Regions from separate parts of the Micromonospora humidisoli genome, predicted to be linked through region 1. Evidence: riboswitches for the same ligand, from Rfam matches in the RefSeq annotation. Region 1 holds a riboswitch; the other holds the start of a gene.

Region 1 (6,424 bases):
AAGTCGACGATCTTCACGGCGGGGTGCAGGGCCAGGGTGGAGGCGAGCTTCTCGCCGGGGGCCTCGGGGGCGAGCAGCACCAGGTCGGGGTCGAAGCCGGCCTCGGCGAGCACCTCCCGGGCGTACTTCACGGTGATCGCCAGGGGCAGCACCGCGCGGGGGTGCGGCTTGACCACCACCGGGTTGCCGGTGACCAGCGAGGCGAACAGCCCGGGGTACGAGTTCCAGGTCGGGAAGGTGTTGCAACCGATGACCAGGGCCACCCCGCGCGGCACCACGTGGAACGTCTTGGTCATCCGCAGCGGGTCGCCCTTGCCGGCGGCCTTCTCCCAGCCGGCCGTCCCCGGGTGCCGGGTCATCTCGGCGTACGCGTAGGCGATCGCCTCCAGGGCCCGGTCCAGTGCGTGCGCGCCACCGGCCTGGAACGCCATCACGAACGCCTGGCCGCTGGTGAACTGCACCGCGTTGGCCAGTTCGAAGATGTGCTTGTGCAGCCGGGCGAGGATCTCCAGGCAGACTCCCGCCCGGGTCTGTGGGCCGGCGTCGCGCCAGGCCGGCAGGGCGGCGGAGGCGGCGGCGACCACCTCGTCCGCGCCCGGGTGCGGGTAGCGCACGTCCAGGGCCACCCCGAACGGGCTCGTCTCGGTGGCCACCCGGTCGCCCGCGCCGGGCTGGTCGAGCGGGAAGTCCCCACCGAGGTACGCCTCGAAGGCGGCCCTGCCGTCGGCGGCGGCGGTCTCGCCGTACACCCGGGGGCTGGGCGATTCGGGGTAGGCGGACCAGTACCCGCGTTCGGTGATCGCGGTCAGCGCGCGGTGCAGGGTGTCGGCGTGCCTGTCGTACAGCGGGTGCGGGGTCTCCGTCATGCCCGCCATCATGCAACAGATCACGACCAGATCAGTAGGGGCGTGTCACAGTTCAGATGGTCAACTGCCACTCCGTGGACCCGGCCACCGGCCGGAACCCGAGCTGCTCGTTGATCGCGATCATGTGGCTGTTCGCCGCCGCGTTGTAGGTGTCGACCGCGCCCAGCTCCGGCTCGTACGCCAGGGTGTGTTCGAGGTTCTCGGCCTTGCAGAGCAGGCCGAGCCGGTGCCCCCGGTGGGCCGGGTCGACGATGGTGATCTGCTGCCAGGCGTGCCGGGTGGTGTTCGCGGCCAGACTGAGCACGCTCCAGGCGACCAACCGGCCGGACGCCCCGTGCACGGCGGCGACGCTGTACCGGCGGACGCCCCGCGCGTCCAGCGCCCGCTCCATGCCCTGGAGGCGCTCGGCGTCCATCCGCTCGGGTTCCCATTCCAGGTCGCCCAGGGGTGCGTCGGCCAGCAGCCGACCCTCCAGGTAGGCGAGGTCGGCGAGGTGTTCCGGCGGCGGGTGACCGTGCCAGCGGACGGTGCAGTAGCCAGCGGCGGTCGACCGCGCCCCGGCCCGCAGCGCCGCCAGCCGGTCCCGGTCGAGCGCGGTGACGTCGAGCCGGCGGCGGACGTCGACGAGCGCCGGCCGGGCACCGAGTGCCGCCGCGAAGGCGGCCCCGGGAAACTCCCCCACCGGGGTGGCCCCGACCGCTCCGGCCGACGGCTGCCCGCCCAGGCCACCCGACGCCGACGCACCCGGCTCATCGGGTGTCGTCCCACCCGGACCGCCTGACGCCGACGCACCCGGCCCGACCGGCGTCGTCCCGCCCGGGATCGCCCCGCCCGGCCCGTCCGGTAGCGGGGTCACGGCGGAGCCGACCACCCGCTTGCAGCCGGCCTCCCGGAGCAGCCGCCGCGCGTGGGCGGCCAATGCCCGTCCCACTCCGCGCCGCCGGTACGCCGGATCCACGGCCAGCTCGATGCTGGCGTTCTCGGTGTTGTCCAGCAGGTGCAGGTTGATCCGGACCCAGCCGACGGGCACCCCGTCGAGCCGGGCCACCGACCACCTGGTGTCGATGCCGGGCATCGGGTGCCACAGCGCCGCCTCGAAGCGTCGCCGGCACAGCGGCGGCAGGTCGGGCGATTCCGTCGCCTCGACCGTGGCCGCGATCCGGTAGGCCGCGTCGAGGGTGGGCTGATCGGTCCGGTCGATCGTTGCGATGTCCAGGGCCACGCCGCGAGTCTTTCCCGTGGACGACATCGGGGGCCAGCGGATTTCCGCTGGCCCCCGGTTCACGTTGGTCGGGAGGGACGTTCGCACAACGCCTCCGGCGTTGGGTCGCAAGAACTTGAAAAGTCTCCGGCGAAAGCCCTCCCGCACGGAGCATCTTCCGCCGCCCGGTTCCTGCCGTCAAGTCCTTCCCGGTGGGTTTTCATCACCCACCGCGAAAACCCGGTCACCCAGAGATCCACTCGGGCCGCCCAGCGCCCATGATCGACACGCGCACGGGGCCGACCACGCAGGGGGCGGGCGGCGCGCCGGGTTCAGGCGAGCAGGCCGGCGTCGCGGGCGGCCCGCAGGGACGGCTTGATCCGGTGGGTGGGGCCGACCTGACCGGCGACCGCGTCGATGGTCTTGAGGCCCTCGCCGGTGTTGAAGACGACCGTCTCGGCGGTCGGGTCGAGCCGACCGGACTCGACGAGCTTGCGCAGCACCGCCACGGTCACCCCGCCGGCCGTCTCGGCGAAGACCCCGGTGGTACGGGCCAGCAGCCGGATGCCGGCGCGGATCTCGTCGTCGTCGACGTACTCCATCCAGCCGCCGGTGCGCCGCACCGCCTCCAGGGCGTACAGGCCGGCGGCGGGGTCACCGATGTTGAGCGACTTGGCGATGCCGGTCGGCCGGACCGGGGTGATGGTGTCGGTGTCGGCGTGCAGGGCGGCGGCGATCGGGTTGCAACCTGCCGACTGGGCGCCGAACACCTTCCAGCCCCCGGCCGGCGCTTCGACCAGGCCGATCTCGACCAGCTCGGTGAACGCCTTGTCGATCTTGGTGAGCAGTTCGCCGGAGGCCATCGGGATGACCACCTGGGCCGGGATCCGCCAGCCGAGCTGCTCGGCCACCTCGTACCCGAGGGTCTTGGAGCCCTCGGCGTAGTAGGGCCGGACGTTGACGTTGACGAAGGCGGTGTCCTCGAACTCGTCGGTCTCCACCAGCTCACCGCAGAGCCGGTTCACGTCGTCGTACGAGCCGTCGATGGCGACCAGGTCGCCGCCGTAGACGGCGGTGGTGATCACCTTGCCCTGCTCCAGGTCGCCCGGGATGAAGACCACCGAGGGCGCACCGGCGCGGGCCGCGTGGGCGGCCACCGAGTTGGCCAGGTTGCCGGTCGAGGCGCAGGCGAACCGCTCGAAGCCGAGCGCCTTCGCGGCGGTGAGTGCCACCGAGACCACCCGGTCCTTGAACGAGTGGGTCGGGTTGGCGCTGTCGTCCTTGACCCACAGCGGCGCGCTGATGCCCAGCTCGGCGGCGAGGTTGGGCGCGGCCACCAGCGGGGTCAGCCCGGGGTCGAGGGTGACCCGGGTGGCCGGGTCCTGGCCGGCGGGCAGGAGGGCGGCGTACCGCCAGATGTTCTGCGGGCCGGCCTCGATCTGCTCCCGGGTGACGCGGGCCAGCGCGGCGGTGTCGTAGTCGACCTCCAGCGGGCCGAAACACTCGTGACAGGCGTGCTGCGCGGCGAGCGGGTAGCGGGCGGAACAGGCGCGGCAGACCAGCGCGCGGGCGGGGCTGGCGGTGGTGTCGATACCGGGGGCGGCGAGCGTCGACGTCATGTCGATTCCTCTCATCTTTCCCCGCATCGCACCCTGCGGCGGGGACGGAATTGGCACCTGCCCCGCCGGACGCTCAGCGATGAGCGCGCGGGGTGGTTGCCGGGGCGTCGTCGGGCCGTATCCCTCAGCCCCTCTGGATGAGGTATGCAGTTGTGGGACCGAGTCTAGGCAGCTTCGCGGCCTTCGCCCAGCCGGCTTCCCACGGTGTGAGCCACCCCGCTGCCGGACCTCGGCCGGGCACCCCGGCCGGCACCCTTGTTTCGGGGAAGTTTCCAGCTCAACACGGCCGTACGCACCGGGCCGGGAAAGCCGTACGCCGGCCCCCCGGTCGGCCCCTGACCGCGCTCCGACAGGCCGACCCGGGCCGCCCGTGGAGCCGATGACCGATATTGCCATCGATCAGTACGGTGCGGTCACCTGATGTCGAGAGAGGACCCCCCGGCCATGCGACGGATCCCGTTGAGCCTCACCAGCCTCGCCCTGGTCTGCCTGCTCACCGCGTGCGGGGGTGAGCAGGGCCCGACGGAGGCGGCGACGCCCACGGTCAGCCCGTCCACCGAGCCCTCCACCGCCTCGGTGCTGAACGCGACCACGCCCGACCCGATGCCCACCAGCGCCAAGCCGGCCCCGCAGCAGAAGAGCGCCTCCGGCACCGCCCCGGCGACCACCACCACCGCCCCGGCACCTGTGGTCAAGGCTCCGTTGACCTGCGCCCACCTGGCGGGCGCCAAGCTCGGCAGCAGCAAGACGCCCTACAACGGCTACCCGGACTACCTGCCGTTGACCGAGGGGCAGTGGTCGGGCGAGGACGGCGCGACCGTGACGCTCCAGAAGCCCTGCGGCATCGGCGACCTCGACGGCGACGGCGCGGACGACGCGGTCGGTGTGGTCTCGGTCAACTCCGGGGGCAGCGGCACCTTCTACACCGTCGCGGTGTGGCGCAACAGCGGCGGCCTGCCGGTGTTCCGGGCGCTGACCGACCTCGGCGACCGGACCCCGGTCGTGTCGATCAGTGTGGCCGGGCGGCGGGCCACCGTCGTCTGGTTGACCCGCAGCCCCAGCCGGGGCATGGCCGAACTGGACATCAGGCGCACGTCGGTCTACAAGCTCTCCGGCAGCACGCTCACCGAGGTGAGCCACTCCGACGCCCCCTACAACCCCTGACCGGACGGGTCGCCGGGGCCACCTGCCCCGGCGACCCGGATCGGTGGGTCAGACCGGCACCGAGCTGGGCTCGGACGCCGGGGTCGCCGGGGCGTCGGAACGCCGGCCGCCGAGCAGCGTGTCGAGCGCCCAGGAACCCGGGCCAAGCACCGCGATCAGCAGGAACGACCAGCAGAACAGCGCGGACAGTTCCCCACCGTTGCGCATCGGCAGCAGCCCTTCGGGCTGGTGCACCACGAAGTAGGCGTACGCCATCGAGCCGGACGCGAGCAGCGCCGCGGGCCGGGTGAACAGACCGGCGAGCACGAGTGCGCCGCAGACCAGCTGGATCAGCGCGGCCCACCAGCCCGGCCAGGTGCCGAGCGGGACGGCCTTGCCGGTCATCGGGTTGCCGCCGAACAACCCGAAGACCGACGACAGGCCGTGCAGCATGAACAGCAGGCCGATGACGATGCGGTACAGGGACAGGGTCGGCCCGCCGAGCCGAGAGACGTTCATGGGAACCTCCATGGAAGGGATTACTTCCCACCCATGATGAGGCATCGAAGCACTTAAATCGATAAATTCTTTGTTACTGGGAAGATCCCGTCGCGAGACAATACCCCACCTTCCGCACCCCGGGTCACCGCCCGCCGGCCGACGCCGGCCGACCGACCGACCCCCACCCCGCCCCCACACCCCGCGCCGACCACCCGCGGGGCCGTCGGCGCGGCACGGAACATAATGATTGTTAACTATTAATTAACTGTCATCAAGTTCATACCCCCCGTTTATGGTAAATGAATATGCGCACAATTCGCGTGACCCGTGGCGGGCGCATCGTCCAACGGGCGGTGGGACCATCCGACCCCGACCACCACCTCCCGCCGCGACGCAGCCGGCGCGGCTCCCCGACCGACACTCCCGGCCGACACTCCCGCACCACACCGTGCGACGTGCACGTTCACTGAGCGCGCCGACAGGCGTGGAGCGAGCCGGCCACCCCGGCGGCGGCCGACACCCGGGACCGTCCGCCCCGGCCCGTGCGCCGGCTTCGGACGACAGCAACCGGTTGGCGCGATATTCCCGGGAAACCCCGAAAGCCGGACCCATCAGCAATTTCCGCGACGCCACCCCCGGGCATACTGCGGCACCTCCGAGCCGCCACCCAGCGCCCCGGCCGATCCCCCGGGCAGTTCAATAATCCTTAACAACCAGTACCACGACATCGACCTACGTAATACGTTAGCCTCGTCACCACGTTACGCCCGGAACTGCGGACCCATCCCCCTGTTCATCAGCCGTCCACACCACACCCATCGGCCCGTGATGCCCGTGTCGGCAATTTCCTATTTCCGTCGTACGAGGCACCCCGGGCGACCGGTGCTGCGATTCCGCGCGTCACGTCGATTATCCATTCCCCCTGGTCGAGAGCGGTCTGCCCACTCCCCGTCCCGGCTGACGCCACCTCGACCAGCATTCACGGAGAGGACCACCGTGCGACGTCGACCACTCCTGCCGTCACGACTTCTGGCCGCATTCGGCACGCTGATTCTGCTACCCGTTCTCGCCACCCCGGCCAGCGCCGACACCCC
Region 2 (6,424 bases), on a different contig from region 1:
TGTGCGGGAACAGGTTGAACTGCTGGAAGACCATCCCGACCCGTTGCCGCAGGGCGTCCGGGTCGTCGCGCAGCACGCTGCGCCCGTCGAGCAGGACGTCACCGGCGTCCGGTTCGATCAGCCGGTTGACGGTGCGTAGCAGGGTGGACTTGCCGGAGCCGGACGGGCCGATGACGCACGCCGTCGCGCCCCGGGCGACGTCCAGGTCGACGCCGCGCAGCACCCGGTTCGCCCCGAAGGCCAGGTGCACGTCGCGGACGGCGAGGCTGACCGGGGTGGTGGTCGCGGTGCCGGCGGTCATCGGGGGTCCTCCCGGGTGGGACGCGGTTGCGGTAGGGCGGTCTCGCCGGCCAGGGCCAGCCCGCCGTCGTCGTCGGGGTCGACGGTGACCGCCCGGCCCTGGCGCAGCCTCCGGTCGATGGCGTTGACCGCGTGGGTAAGCGGCACGGTCAACGCCAGGTAGCACAGTCCGGCCAGCAGCAGCGCCGACTGGTTGCCGGTGTTGGCGGCGTAGTCCTGCCCGATCCGGAACAGTTCCCGCTGGCTGGCCAGCAGGCCGAGGAAGTAGACCAGGCTGGAGTCCTTGATCAACGCGATCAGCTGGTTGACCCAGGCCGGCAGCACCCGGCGTACCCCCTGCGGGACGATGACCAGGCGCATCGCCTCACCCCAGGAGAAGCCGAGCGCGCGGGCCCCTTCCAGCTGCGCCGCCTCCACGCTCTGGATGCCGGAGCGGAAGATCTCCCCGATGTACGCGGCGGCGATCAGCGACAGCGCGAGGATGCCCAGCGGGTACGGGTTGGGCCCCCACACCTGCATGCCGAGCGGGGCCAGGCCGACGCCGATCAGCAGGATGGTGGCGGCGGCCGGCAGGCCCCGGAACACGTCGGTGTAGACCCGGGCCGGCCACCGCAACCAGCGGGTGCGGGAGATGCCCGCCACGGCCAGCGCCATGCCCAGCACCGAGCCGAGCAGGGCGGCGGAGACCGCCAGGATCAACGTGTTGGGCAGCCCGACGGTCAGCATCTCGGGCAGCGCCTCGCGCATGGACTCCCCGTCGAAGAACGTCTCCCACAGGGTGCTCAACGGATCCATCGTTCTCCTACCGCCCCGCTCGCTGGTCTGGTCGTACCGTCAGGAGGTGGCCGACGCCGACGGTGCCGCCGCGCCCGGGGCGGTGACGTCGCCGCTGCCGGGGGTGAAGCCGGCCGGGATCGGCCGACCCGGGTAGTACTGCTGCTGGAGCCGGGTCCAGGTGCCGTCGGCGATGACCTCGTCGAGGCCCTTGTCCAGCGCCTCGCGCAGCGCGTCGTTGCCCTTCGCGACGGCGTACGCGGTGGGGGCCGGGCTCAGTTCGGTGGCCGCCACCGTGATCTTGCCGTTGCTGTCGGCGGCGGACTTCTCGCCGATCTCGGCGGGGGCGATCCAGGCGTCGGCGGTGCCGGCCTTGAGCTGGTTGATCGCCCCGTTGTAGTCGGGCACCCGCACCGGGTCGAGCTTGCGCGAGGTGGCGTAGTCGTCCTGCACGGTGCCCTGCACGACCACCACCCGCTTGCCGGCGAGCTGGTCGAAGCCGGTGAGCGGGGAGCCGGCCGGCACGTCCAGGCCGAAGTAGCCGAAGTCGTACCCGTTGCCGAAGTCGACGGTCTTGCGGCGGGCCTCGGTGACGGTGATCGAGGAGCTGCCGACGTCGAACTTGCGGTTGTTGACCTGGGAGAGCAGCGCCGAGAAGTCGGTGCCGACGAACTCGACCGTCAGCCCGACCTTGCCGGCGACGGCGACGAGCAGGTCGTTGTCGAAGCCGGTGAACCTGCCGTCCTTGAGGTAGACGTTCGGTGGGGCGTCGGTGAGCGTGCCGGCGCGCAGCACCCCCGGCTGGAGCAGGCCGTACGGGTTGTCGGCCGACTCGGAGTCGCCGCCGCAGGCGGTCAGCGCGGTGCCGGCGAGCAGGGCGGCGACGCCGAGCGCGGCGACCCGCGTCCAGGTGGCGCGGAGCAGTCGGGGGGTGGGCAGGGCAGGAAGGAATCGCACGGGTGTCTCCGGAGGTGGTCGGGCGGCGGCGGACGCGCGCCGCCGACGGGATGCCCACCGGGCATCCCGCTGAGGTGTCACGGGAAGAGGGGTTCGACTAGCGGCGACAGGAGTCGCTGTGTACCCGCATGAGGTCGACGTGTCGCCGCCTGACCAGCCGTACGCCGACGGACCGGACGCCGGGTCGGGTCACGACGGTGACGCCGTCGCCGGGCGGGGCGGGTGAATGGTTCGACACGGGTTCTCCCTGATCGGTGTCGACCTGGGTGACCAGGCCACGCTTGCACCGGGCCGTTCACCGGTGCCTGGTCCTCACCCGGAGCACCCCACCGTGGCGGAGGGTTGCCGGCCAGCGAGCCGGGGCTTGACGCTGGCGCTCATGACCTGCCCGAAATCTAGCAGCAGCGCCCCGCCGGTCGTCCACCCGTTATGACGGCCCTCACGTCCGCCCCTTACCGTCGGGCGGGTCGCGTGGTGGCCGGCGGGCGGCGCAGGACCTCGGCGTCGTAGCGGACCCGGGCGGCCTGCACGTCGGCGAGGTGGGTGGTGGCCCAGGCTTCCAGGCCGGAGACCAGGTCGAGCAGGCTGTGGCCCAGGTCGGTGAGGGCGTAGTCGACCCGGGGCGGGACGCTGGCGTGCACGGTGCGGGTGACCAGGCCGTCGCGTTCCAGCCCGCGCAGGGTCTGGGTGAGCATCTTCTGGCTGATCCCGTCGATGTGCTCGGCGAGTTCGCCGTAGCGCCGCTCGCCGTCGGCGAGGGTGAGCACGACGAGCACGCTCCACCGGTCGCCGATCCGGTCGATGACCTGCCGGCTGCCGCAGTCGCGTTGGAACGGGTCGGGTCGCATCCCCTTACTCTCCATCAGTGCGTCACAAACTTCAAGGTGCCTACTCTCCGTCGGGAAGTATCGGCTCCCACCTGCGTGTTGGCCAGTACGACAAGAACACGTCATCCGAAGGAGAGCGCCATGTCCGTCGTCGTCACCGGAGCCACCGGCCACCTGGGTCGCCTGATCGTCGAATCCCTGCTGCGTCGGGGCGTACCTGCCGGGCAGATCGTGGCCCTCGGCCGCACCGTGGACCGGCTCGCCGACCTCGCCGACCGGGGTGTCGTGGTCCGGGCGGCCGACTACACCGACCCCGACTCGCTGCGCGCCGCCTTCACCGACGCCGAGAAGCTGATGTTCGTCTCCGGCAGTGAGGTCGGCCAGCGGGTGCCCCAGCACCACAACGTGATCGAGGCCGCCCGACAGGCCGGCGTCGGTCTGGTCGTCTACACCAGCATCGCCCACGCCGACACCTCCGACCTGCTGCTGGCCACCGAACACCGGGCCACCGAGGAGGAACTTCGCGCCTCCGGGCTGCCGTACGTGCTGCTGCGCAACAGCTGGTACCTGGAGAACTACACAGGTCAGCTGGCCAACTACCTGGCCCACGGGGTCGCCGGGTCGGCCGGCGACGGCCGGGTCAGCGCCGCCACCCGGGCCGACTACGCCGAGGCCGCCGCCGTGGTGCTCACCACCGAGGGGCACGCCGGTCAGGTCTACGAACTGGGCGGCGAGGCGTTCACCATGACCGAACTGGCCGCCGAGGTGTCCCGCCAGAGTGGACACGACGTCCGCTACACCGACCTGCCGGTGCCGGCGTACACCGAGGTGCTCGTCTCCGCCGGGCTGCCCGAGCCGTACGCCGCCACCCTGGCCGACGCCGACCGGGGCATCGCCCACGGGGCGTTGTACGTGCCGGTGGAGCACCTGGAGAAGCTGCTCGGTCGCCGGCCCACCACCCTCGCCGAGGCGCTGCGCGTCGCCGGCTGACCCGGCGGCGACGGGCGGGCACGGCACCGGATAACCGGTGGAGCGGGCCCGCCACCGGCCCGACAATGCTCGACATGGATCACCACACGCTGGTGCGGACCAGCAAACGGATCGCACTGGCCCTGCGCCACCGACCCGCCCGGTTCGGACTCGCTCCCGACCCGGGCGGGTGGGTGGCCGTCACCGACCTGCTGGCCGCCCTGCGGATCGACAGGTCCACCCTCGACGCCGTGGTCGCCGACAACGACAAGCAACGGTTCGCGGTGACCCGGGACGCCGACGGGGTGGACCGCATCCGGGCCAGCCAGGGCCACTCCTACCCGGTCGATCTGGGGCTGACCGGGCAGCCGCCACCCGCCCGCCTCTACCACGGCACCGGGGCCGCGGCCCTCGACTCGATCCGGGCCACCGGGCTCAACCGGGGCGCACGGCACCACGTACACCTGTCGCCGGACGTGTCGACGGCCCGGCGGGTCGGGGCCCGCCGGGGTGGTGCGGTGGTGGTGCTGACCGTCGACGCGGCGGCCATGGCCCGCGACGGCCACACCTTCTACCGCAGCGCCAACGGCGTGTGGCTCACCGACGCGGTGCCGCCCACCTACCTGGCCTGACCGGCCCCTGCGGGTCACCGGCCAGTGGTTCGTGCGGAGGCGGCCGGCTCCAGGTGCGGGTATGGTGCGGATTGTCGCGCACCCCGGTGCGCCGGGCCCACCGTCGGGCCGGGGGCCGACGCGCCACGCGTCCCCGCCACCGCGGCGTGGGGACGTCCGCCGGAAAGGAGTCGCGTGATGGCAGCGCCCCCGCTCTCCCCGCACGACGCCCTGACCCGACTCGGTCGGATCCGCCTCGACGAGGTGGGGGTGGACGAGGTGCTGGGGATGATCGCCGACCTGGCCTGCCGCAGCCTACGCGGGGTGTCCGAGGCGTCGGTGACCCTGCTGCGCGGCGGCAGCCCGCAGAGCGTCGCCGTCACCGGCGACAACGCGCTGCGGCTCGACGAGTGGCAGTACCGGCAGGGCCACGGGCCGTGCCTGGACGCCTCGGTCACCGGCGACACCCTCGTCGTGTCCGACACCGGCACCGAGGAACGCTGGCCGGGCTGGGCGACGCGGGCCGTCGACGCCGGCGTCGGCAGCGTGGTCGCGATCGGCCTGCCGATCCAGGAGGCGGTGGTCGGCGCCCTCAACCTCTACGGCACCCGGCCGCACGCGTTCGACGCCGAGACGGTGGAACTGGCCCGGACGTTCGCCGCGTACGCGGCGGTGGCCCTGGCCAACGCCCACCTCTACGCCAGCACCGCGACCCTGGCCGACCAGATGCGCTCGGCGATGGAGAGCCGGGCGGTGATCGAGCAGGCCAAGGGCATCATCATGGGGCAACGCCGGTGCACCGCCGACGAGGCCTTCGGCATCCTCGCCAAGCTCTCCCAGGACTCCCACCGCCGGCTGCGCGACGTCGCCGCCGCCCTCGTCGGTCGGGCCACCGCCGGTAGCCGCTGAACCGTCCTGTGTCAGCGGTCAGCGGCGGTGGGCTGACCGGGCACCGGCCGGGTGACCTGCCGCACCAGCGCCTCCGCCACGTCCCGCAGCTTGCGGTTGGAGTTCTGTGACACCCGGGCCAGCAGCGCGAACGCCTCGTCGGCCGTGCACCGGCGTTGCCCCATGATGATGCCCTTGGCCTGCTCGATCACCGCCCGGTTGCGCATCGCCTCCTGCATCTGCCCGGCCAGGGTCGCGGTGCTGTCGTAGAGGTGGGCGTTGGCCAGGGCCACCGCGGCGTGGTCGGCGAACGTCCGGGCCGGTGCGGCCAGCGGACCGAACGCGTGCGGCCGGGTGCCGTAGAGGTTGAGGGCACCGACCACCGCCTCCTGGATCGGCAGGCCCAGCGACATCGACGAACACACCCCCACGGCGTGCGCCCGGGCCGCCCACTCCGGCCAGCGTCGTTCCTCGGTCATGTCCGCCACGATCAGCACCGTGCCGGTGGTGGCCGCGTCCAGGCTCGGGCCACGGCCGTGTTCGAACTGCCACCTGTCGAGCTGGAGCGCGACCTCGCCGGTGTGGGCGGCGGTGGTCGCCTCGGTGCCGTGCACCAGGGTCACCGTCACCTCGGCGGCGTCCGGGATGCTCTCCAGGGCCACCTCGGTGATCCGGGACAGGACGGCGTCGAGGCCCATCTCGTCGTGGCGGATGGACCCCAACCGGAGGACAGCCTCGGTGAGGTCGAGCGGTGACTGCGGCATGGCGTCTGACGTCCTTGCGAACCGGCGCGAAACCACCGGCCGGAGCCGGCGGCGCGTGATGATCGGTCCATGCCGGGGGGCCGCGGGTGCAACCGCCGGGACGGGCCGGGGACCGCGCCGCTGCTTGACGCTCACGCACGACACCCGGTGGGGCGTCGGATGCGGAGCACCACTGTACCGGTCGGCCGGCCCGCACCGGCGATGGACACCACCCGCCGCGTCGACTTCTCGGCTGGTGTCCGGGTCGGACAGCGGGGGATGATGGGCGTCCGACAACGACAGGGGAGCGGACGGATGACGGTGGAGATCCCGCGCGACGGCCGGGTGTTGTTCA

What was found. A riboswitch is a leader RNA that binds a small molecule or an ion and turns the genes downstream of it on or off. The one in region 1 is predicted to bind S-adenosylmethionine.
Region 2: linked by a shared signal. The riboswitch ahead of JQN84_RS20590 (ABC transporter substrate-binding protein) and the one ahead of thrC (threonine synthase) in region 1 are both predicted to bind S-adenosylmethionine.

Annotation. Positions count from the first base shown of each region.
Region 1 covers NZ_JAFEUO010000002.1:272,429-278,852, reverse strand. The annotation lists gene paaN (phenylacetic acid degradation protein PaaN) at 1-866, opposite strand, end outside; gene JQN84_RS31240 (GNAT family N-acetyltransferase) at 919-2,082, opposite strand; gene thrC (threonine synthase) at 2,400-3,686, opposite strand; SAM riboswitch class I at 3,695-3,830, opposite strand; gene JQN84_RS06620 (hypothetical protein) at 4,107-4,850, shown strand; gene JQN84_RS06615 (DoxX family protein) at 4,899-5,348, opposite strand; gene JQN84_RS06610 (hypothetical protein) at 6,327-6,424, shown strand, end outside.
Region 2 covers NZ_JAFEUO010000005.1:437,053-443,476, reverse strand. The annotation lists gene JQN84_RS20600 (amino acid ABC transporter ATP-binding protein) at 1-301, opposite strand, end outside; gene JQN84_RS20595 (amino acid ABC transporter permease) at 298-1,095, opposite strand; gene JQN84_RS20590 (ABC transporter substrate-binding protein) at 1,135-2,031, opposite strand; SAM riboswitch class IV at 2,304-2,416, opposite strand; gene JQN84_RS20585 (winged helix-turn-helix transcriptional regulator) at 2,484-2,879, opposite strand; gene JQN84_RS20580 (SDR family oxidoreductase) at 3,000-3,848, shown strand; gene JQN84_RS20575 (RNA 2'-phosphotransferase) at 3,923-4,459, shown strand; gene JQN84_RS20570 (GAF and ANTAR domain-containing protein) at 4,637-5,347, shown strand; gene JQN84_RS20565 (GAF and ANTAR domain-containing protein) at 5,359-6,090, opposite strand; gene JQN84_RS20560 (SGNH/GDSL hydrolase family protein) at 6,385-6,424, shown strand, end outside.